2 regions of the Paenarthrobacter sp. MSM-2-10-13 genome follow, and region 1 is predicted to be linked to the other one. Evidence: predicted binding sites of a transcription regulator. Region 1 holds the regulator's gene; the other holds the start of a gene.
What was found. Region 1 encodes LexA, which represses DNA repair genes until DNA is damaged. Its sites were predicted from a motif close to TCGAACANNTGTTCGA; they were not measured.
Positions count from the first base shown of each region.

Region 2: HAV21_RS08535 (Y-family DNA polymerase) is a predicted target of LexA. The motif match lies at 1,086-1,101, and genes of this name have one in related genera.

Region 1 covers NZ_JAAOXO010000013.1:45,277-49,334, reverse strand. The annotation lists gene hflX (GTPase HflX) at 1-113, shown strand, start outside; gene HAV21_RS19420 (ATP-dependent DNA helicase) at 106-2,166, shown strand; gene lexA (transcriptional repressor LexA) at 2,231-2,974, opposite strand; gene HAV21_RS19410 (LysM peptidoglycan-binding domain-containing protein) at 3,323-3,682, shown strand; gene HAV21_RS19405 (histidinol-phosphate transaminase) at 3,760-4,058, shown strand, end outside.
Region 2 covers NZ_JAAOXO010000003.1:35,094-39,151, reverse strand. The annotation lists gene HAV21_RS08545 (hypothetical protein) at 1-264, opposite strand, end outside; gene umuD (translesion error-prone DNA polymerase V autoproteolytic subunit) at 442-873, shown strand; gene HAV21_RS08535 (Y-family DNA polymerase) at 1,164-2,462, shown strand; gene HAV21_RS08530 (uroporphyrinogen-III synthase) at 2,491-3,648, opposite strand; gene cobA (uroporphyrinogen-III C-methyltransferase) at 3,661-4,058, opposite strand, start outside.

The sequences.
Region 1 (4,058 bases):
ATTCCGACTCGGAAATCCTCAGCCTTGAGCACGAGGAGAACGGGACCCGCGTAGTGGTCATGGTGCGCGAAGGCCTGGCCGCCGAACTGGAGTCATTCGTCAGCAATGGTTGAGAAGGTGGCGGCGGACGCCGTCAAGTCGGTGGGGGAGAAAGCCACCCTCGAGTTGTTGGACCGGGCTGTTGCCGGCATGGGCGGACAAAGCCGTGCGGGTCAGCATGAAATGGCCAAGCATGTGACCCGGGCTATTGAAACCGGGGAGCATTTGCTGGTTCAAGCGGGAACGGGAACGGGCAAGTCTTTGGCTTACCTTATTCCGTTGATCGCTCACTCCATGGACAGCAACAAACCGACGCTGGTGTCCACCGCCACCCTGGCACTCCAGACCCAGATTGTCGGCCGTGATCTTCCCCGGCTGCTGGAGACCATCAACCCTGCCCTTGAGCGCCCCGTCAACGTGGCGTTGGTCAAGGGCAGAGCCAATTATGTGTGCCTGCAGAAGCTTGAAGGCGGGTTCCCCAGCGAGGAGCCCTCCGAAGGGCAGCTGTTCTCCCTGGGGGAGGACACCAGCGTCCCTCACTTTGCTGCCTCCATGGGTGGACCCCAATCGCAGCTGGGCAAGGAAGTGGTCCGCCTCAGGGAATGGGCGGAGAAGACCACTACCGGAGACCGCGACGAACTCATGCCCGGCGTCACCGACAGGGCTTGGCGGCAGGTTTCCGTCACGTCCATGGAGTGCCTGGGTGCCCAGAAGTGCCCCGTGGCAGAAGAGTGCTTCAGTGAGCTGGCCCGTTCAAGGGCTGGTGAGGCCGACGTCGTAGTCACCAACCATGCCATGTTGGCCGTCAGCGCCTTTGAAGGCCTGGCTGTCTTGCCCGAGTACGACGTCGTGGTGGTTGATGAGGCGCACGAGCTTCAGGACCGGGTAACCGGAGCCGTTTCAGGACAGTTGTCCGTGGCCATGGTCCACGCGGCGGCATCAAGTGCCCGCAAGCATACGGCCATCACCGTGGACGCCCTCAACGCAGCTGCGGACAGCTTGGATATGGCCATAGCTGGCGTGCCCAACGGTCTGTTGCCCAACGGCCTCAACGACGAACAGCTGGATTGCCTTGACCAATTGCGGGACGCCACGCGCGCCGCGCTCTCGGACTCGAAGACGGATTCTTCAAACGCGGTCGACGGCGGACGGCAGCTTGCGCGCTCACGGCTCATGCTCATCCTGGAACTGTGCGAGCGGATGCTCGCCGCGAAGGAGAACCGCGAAGTGGTCTGGTTCTCGCGGAACAGCACGTTCGACCCCCAGCAGGGATATTCTCCGCCGGACGAGACAGCTCCTGCATTGATTAATATTGCCCCGCTCAGTGTGGCAGGGCGGCTTCGAGAGGGGCTCTTTGCCGGCCATACTGTGGTGCTGACCTCTGCGACCCTGGCCATCGGCTCGGCCTTCGAGCCCGCCGCGGGTGGTCTTGGCCTGATTGGAGACGGCGCGCCGAGCTGGACGGGCATTGATGTGGGATCGCCCTTCGACTATCCCAAACAGGGTGTTCTATACGTGGCAAAGCACCTGCCCAAACCGGGCCGCGGTACTTCGCCGGAGGCGCTGGACGAATTGGAAGACCTCATCCGGGCGTCCGGGGGCGGAGCGCTTTGCCTGTTCTCCTCGCGGCGTGCTGCCGAAGAAGCCGCCGATGCCATGCGGCTCCGGCTGGATGTGGACATTCTCTGTCAGGGAGAATCCACCATGGCGGCCCTGGTGAAGCAATTCGCGGACGAGCCAGATACGTGCCTCTTCGGAACCATGTCCCTGTGGCAGGGGGTAGACGTTCCGGGTGGCTCATGCCGACTGGTGGTTATTGACCGCATTCCCTTCCCACGTCCTGACGATCCCCTGATGACTGCCCGTTCCCGGGCGGTTGCCCAATCGGGCGGGAACGGTTTCATGGCCGTGTCAGCCACGCACGCTGCCATTCGGCTGGCGCAGGGCGCTGGCCGACTGATCCGCTCGACGGGAGACAAAGGGGTGGTCGCGGTACTCGACTCCAGGCTTTCGACCGAGCGCTACGGGGGCTTTCTACGTGCCGCCCTGCCGCCGTTCTGGGCCACCACGGACCGGTCGGTGGTTCGAGGCGTTCTGGAACGTCTGGGCTCGGCTAAAGCCCCGTAATGCACAGCTTCCCGTGAACACCTGCTGGTGTCCACGGGAAGCTGCGTTTAAAGGGCGTGAGCGCTTAAAGAGAGCGCAGTACCGAGACGACCTTGCCCATGATGGTGGCCTGATCTCCGAGGATGGGCTCGTACTGGGTGTTTTGGGGGAGCAGCCACGTGTGACCGTCCCGCTGCCGGAAAGTCTTCACGGTTGCTTCATCATCCAGCAGGGCGGCAACGATGTCGCCGTTGATGGCATCATTCTGTCGCCGGACCACCACCCAGTCGCCGTCACAGATAGCAGCATCGATCATGGAATCGCCGGCCACCTTCAGCATGAACAGTTCGCCATGCCCCACGAGTTGCCGTGGGAGTGCAAGCACGTCTTCCACCGTCTGGTCAGCCAGGATCGGTCCACCTGCCGCGATGCGCCCCACCAAGGGGACCATGGCGGTATCACTGGCGCTGGCTAGCTCGGTGACGGCCAGGCCACCGGCGCTGCGAAGGGTGGTCGGAGCGTCCACACCGGGGATGGGCCCGCCATCAAGGGTTAGGGGCATCAGCACTTCCATGGCGCGGGGACGCTTGGGGTCCCGGCGGAGGTAGCCGAGCTTCTCCAATTGGGACAACTGGTGCGTGACGCTGGACAAACTGGCCAGACCCACGGTGTCGCCGATTTCGCGCATGCTGGGAGGGTAGCCGTTGTCATTGACTGACCTCTGGATGGTCTCCAGGATCTTTTTCTGCCGGACGGTCAGGCTTTTGGGACTCTTTTGAGGCTGTTGGCTCCGCAGGGGTGCCCCTCCGCCTGTGGCTTTCGCTGCCATGTTCGCCAATGCCTTTCCATTCCGCCCTGATGAGGGCCAGGGGTGTCAGGTCTGCAAAAAATGTCAGACCCTCCTGTTCCACTGAAACAGTGCTGCTTCTTCACTCAAACGTAGGGCAGGCACAGGCGTTTATCAAACATTTGTTCTAGCGAGTCTCGACACCGTTCGTTGATAAGTGCTAAAAATGTCATAGCAAGGTTCGAATATGTGTTCTATAAACCTGATGCTGAAGCTGGATGTTCGAACAAAGCGTTCGAACATCCGGGGCAGGCCCAGGGGAACACAAAGAATTGGCAGCCAGGCACCGGGCATCCCGGAGCGTGGCAATAGCTCAGAAGGGCTCAGCTCATGTCCGCAGTCACTACGTTCGCTGATTTCCGTACGACCCAGGCACCCGCTCGCCTGCGCCTGACCCGAAGGGGACGGATCGTCTTCTTCGGCATCCCGGCCATGCTGTTGGTTGCAGCGTTGCTGAGTCTTGCCGGATTTATCAACTCCCCGGCCAAGGCAGCCGACTCGCAGTCCCAACTGCGTCCGCCTGTTGCCGTCACTGTTACAGTCCAGCCAGGTCAGTCCCTCTGGGGCATCGCCGGCGCTGCCGCTCCCGAGCGTGACCCCCGCGACGTCATCGCCGAGATCATCCAGCTCAACGACCTCCGGGGCGGCCGCATCCTGCCCGGCCAGCAGCTGTTCGTCCCTGCAAACTGATCCCTCGGCACCCGCAGAAATCAAGGGTCGGGCGTCACAGTTAGTCGGCAGTCCCGGCCGCCCCTTAAACTGGGTTGGTGAGTGACCAGCTTGAGCGACTTGACCGACTTCCCCTTCGGACCAACCTGCGTGGATTGAGCCCCTATGGCGCACCGCAGCTCGATGTACCGATCCTGCTCAACGTCAACGAAAACACTCATGGCGTCCCCGCAGATGTCCAAGCCGCCATCACTGAGGCCGTGGCCGCTGCGGCCACCGGGCTGAACCGCTATCCGGACCGGGAGTTCACCGAACTTCGTGAAGCCTTGGCCGAGTACCTTGGCCACGGGCTTTCCCCGGACAACATCTGGGCGGCCAACGGATCCAACGAGGTCCT
Region 2 (4,058 bases), on a different contig from region 1:
GGCGATGAGCACGATCGTGAGGAACGCGAGGGTCAGCAGTCCGGGCACCACGATGGCGATCGCCGGGCTGATGAGACCGTTCAGAAGCAGGGCCGGACCGAGGAACCACAGCGCGACAGAGGACACCATAAACCCGAGAACCAACTTCTCGGAGTGTGCGTGTACGGCCTGGGCGTGGGCCAGCTCATCCGGGTAGCGTTCCTTGACCATGCGTGTGATGTCGGCGCTAAGCGCGCCACCGAGTTGCCTGGTCCGGTCGGTCATTGCTCTCCTATGTGTTCGTGCCAGAAGTTGTTCGCTTGATCTTCCCTCAAAATACTCGTCATTCGTCTCACCGCGAGAAACCATCGCCCTGAGGTGCCGAGCGAAGCGGAATGGACAGGATGTCTGGGGTCCGCTGTACACTGAATTATCGAACATATATTCGAATAAAGGTGTGTTGTGGGCGTGATAGTCGGCCCCCGCGTGATAGATGCGGGCTTATCCCTGATGTCAGTACTGTTGGCACCTATTCCTGTGGCGGCGGGATATCCCTCGCCTGCGCAGGACTATTTTGATGGTCGGATTGATCTCAATGAGCATCTGATCAAGGATGTCACCAGCACGTTCGTGGTGAGGGTGACGGGTCAGTCCATGGAGGGTGCCGGGATCAGTGACGGGGATGAGTTGATCGTTAACCGGGCACTGGAGCCCAAGGATGGGTCCGTCGTCGTTGCTGTCCTTGATGGTGAGTTGACCATCAAAAGGCTGCGCGTCACGCCGTCGGGAGTGGTGCTGGAGGCGGACAATCCCAAGTATCCGGACATTCGAGTGCCCGCGATGTCGGAGCTGACCATTTGGGGCGTAGCCACAACGTGCCTGCATCACATTTGATTGAATCCAGCCGGTAGGGCTTCGCACCCTCTGGGTCGCCGACGCCCTCCTGGGCATCCTCTTCCCCACGCTGGCGGCCCTCGGGGAAGGCTTGGCCACGGGGGCCATCTACCTGGATTTCCGTACCACCGGCATCCCGTCTGCCCGGACTTTTCCACAATCCGGTGGGCGGGATGTTTTCTTGTCGGGGCCCGAAGGTACAGTAGAAGTATTCGAATATATGTTCGAATGCGCGGCGTGTCGTGCACTGAAACGGCGGCTCGCGTGCTAATGCCGATTTAGGGATGGAAATGTCCAAGCCAGCGCTCATGCACCGCATGCAGGAGATTGCCCATGTGGATATCAACTGCTTCTACGCCTCGGCGGAGAGGGCCTTCAACCCTGCGCTGGAGGGCAAGCCTTTGATAGTGCTGTCCAACAACGACGGTTGCGCCGTGACCCGGTCGCCCGAGGCAAAAAAGCTGGGAATCGGCCTGGGGGAGCCATGGTTCAAGCTCGCGCCACGGGCCGAGGAATGGGGATTGATAGCCCTGTCGAGCAACTACGAACTGTATGGAGACATCAGCTCGCGCGTCATGGAGCTCCTGGCCCGGTACTCAGCATGGCAGGAGGTGTACTCCATTGATGAGGCGTTCCTGGGAGTGAAGGGGCAACCGGATGACCTGCTGGAATTGGGGCGAACCATCAAGGTTGCCTGCCAACGGCATGTGGGGGTTCCCGTTTGCGTAGGGATCGCGCGCACTAAGACTCTCGCCAAGCTCGCCAATAAGTGGGCCAAGCATAATCCGGCCTTCAACGGTGTGTGCCGTTGGGACTCCGTCCCGCAGGCCCAACGCGAGGCACTCATGGCGCGGCTCTCCGTGATCGAGATCTGGGGCGTCGCCACCCGGCTCACAAGACGCCTGAACGCGATGGGGATCTTCTCCATCCTGGACCTGGTCCGGGCCGACCCTGTGGCGTTGAGGGATAAATTCTCCATCGTCATGATGCGCACTGTCTTGGAACTGCAAGGCACGCCCTGCATCCCCATGGAGGAAGAACGAATCGGGCGGGACCAACTGATTTTCTCCCGGTCTTTCTCCACGCCGATCACCACGGCCGCGGAGTTACGTCAGGTGCTCAGCGTTTACGGTCAGATGGCCAGTGCCAGGCTGGCCAAGCACGATCTTCAGGCCAAGTTGCTGACTGCCTTTGCTGCAACATCGGTCTACAACCCCAACGACAAATCGTTCCCCACTGTCAACGTCAAACTACCTATGCCAACCTCGGACCCCGTTCTGCTGACCAAGGCCGCACACGCTCTGGTTCCCAGGATCCAGGAAGGCGTCAGGTACGCCAAAGCCGGGATCATGGTCACTGACCTTCGCCCCAGCGGCAATCAGAAACCATTGGAAATCTTCGAGAACCCGCATGAAGAGCGGGGCATAGGCCCCTTGCTGGAGCAAGTCAGCAAGCGGTATGGCCGGGGCTCCATCGGTTTGGGCCATGCGGGCATCAAGGGCGGCCCGGACTGGTCCATGAAACGGGACATGCTCAGCCCCCGCTACACCACCAACTGGGACGAACTTCCCCTGGTGAAGGCGGCCTAGCGTGGCAGGGGAAACCGTGGCAGGAGACCTAAGCCCGCAGCCGGTAACCCCGCTTCACCACGGTTTCCACCAGCTTGCCGTCCGGAAGGGAGGACCGCAGCCGGCTCACCGTCATGTCCAGGGCGTGCACAGAGCCGCGCAAGTCCAACAAGTCAGAGAGAGCCTCCCGGGACAGTACAGCTCCACCCGCACCCAGCAGCGCTCGCAACAGCAGCAGGGGTGCCGGTGCAAGGTCCACCACCTCGCCGTTAATCCGCAAGCAGCGTCCGCGCAATTCGATGGTGGCGCTCTTTGTTTCCAAACGCCGTACGTGGTTCAACGAGAGATGTTCGGTCACCAGCCTGATCAGCGCACCCATGCGGTACCGGTCGGGAATCAGTGGCGTCAACCCGGCGTCGACCAGCGGTTGTGCGGTGACCGGCCCAACGGCCGCAACAGTTACCGGACCCTTCAGGGCTTCGATGAGCTGGCGGTAGAGGCCCATTTCGTGGGCGGTGCTCCACATCGCATCCACGGCGGGGGCGCTGGTGAACGTCAGGACGTCGAGGTTGCCACCCACCACGGCTTCGATCAGCCGCGGCAGTTTGTCTTCGCCGTCGGGCTTCACCCAGCGGTACGGGGTCACGGTCAGGACCGTTGCACCGGACATGCGGAGCCGTTCCAACTGGCGGACGTCGGTGTACCCGTGCAGCTGCACAGCGACGGTCTTGTTGCGAACGCCTTCGGCCAGCAGCATGTCCACCAGGGTCGCGGTGGTTTCGTCACTGCTGATTCCGACGTCGGCAAGACCGGCCGCCCGCACGGCGCCGCGGGCTTTGGGGCCACGGACGAACATGCGGCATGCGGACAGCGTTTCCAGGAGTTGCTCGCCGATGCCGAAAGAATCTGCGGCTTCACACCAGCGGCGCATCCCGTATGCCGTGGTGGCGATGCAGATGTCCGGTTTAGCCGCGATGATGGTGCGGGTGTCCTCAATGAGGACCATATCCTCCTGAACTGGGGCGATCTTCAAAGCCGGGGCGTGCAACACGCTCGCACCGCGACGCTCCAGGGCCTCAATGAGGTCCCGGGAGCGGCGGTGCGAGGTGACGCCAATGCGGAAACCGTCCAGCGGCGCTTCTACGGCTTCGGAAGCTTCCGGCGCGGCCGTAGCGTCCTGGACTTCGATGGCATGTGCAAGAGTCATGGGTTCTTACCTTCAGGCTTCAAGGAGCGAAGCCGCGAGTCGGCTCAGTTCAGCGGATGCTTCGGCATGGTTCCGGTTGGCTTCAGCAACGCGGACCACCTCGCCGATGACCAGTACGGCCGGGTTGCTGCAGCCGGTGGCCGCCGTTTCGATGGTACCGAGGTCCGCGATGGTGGTGCGCTGTCCCGGGCGGTAGCCACGTTCCACCACCGCCATGGGCATGTCCGGCCTCATCCCTGCCCGGCGAAGACCAGCGGCCAGCTGCGGCAGGGTACCGATGCCCATGAGGACCACGATCGTCCCGCCGAGGCCGGCAAGATGGGTGTGTTCCTTCTCGGTCAAGGGGGCATGGCCGGAGACCACGGTGAACATGTGGCTCACTTCGCGGTGTGTCACTGGAATGCCGGCTG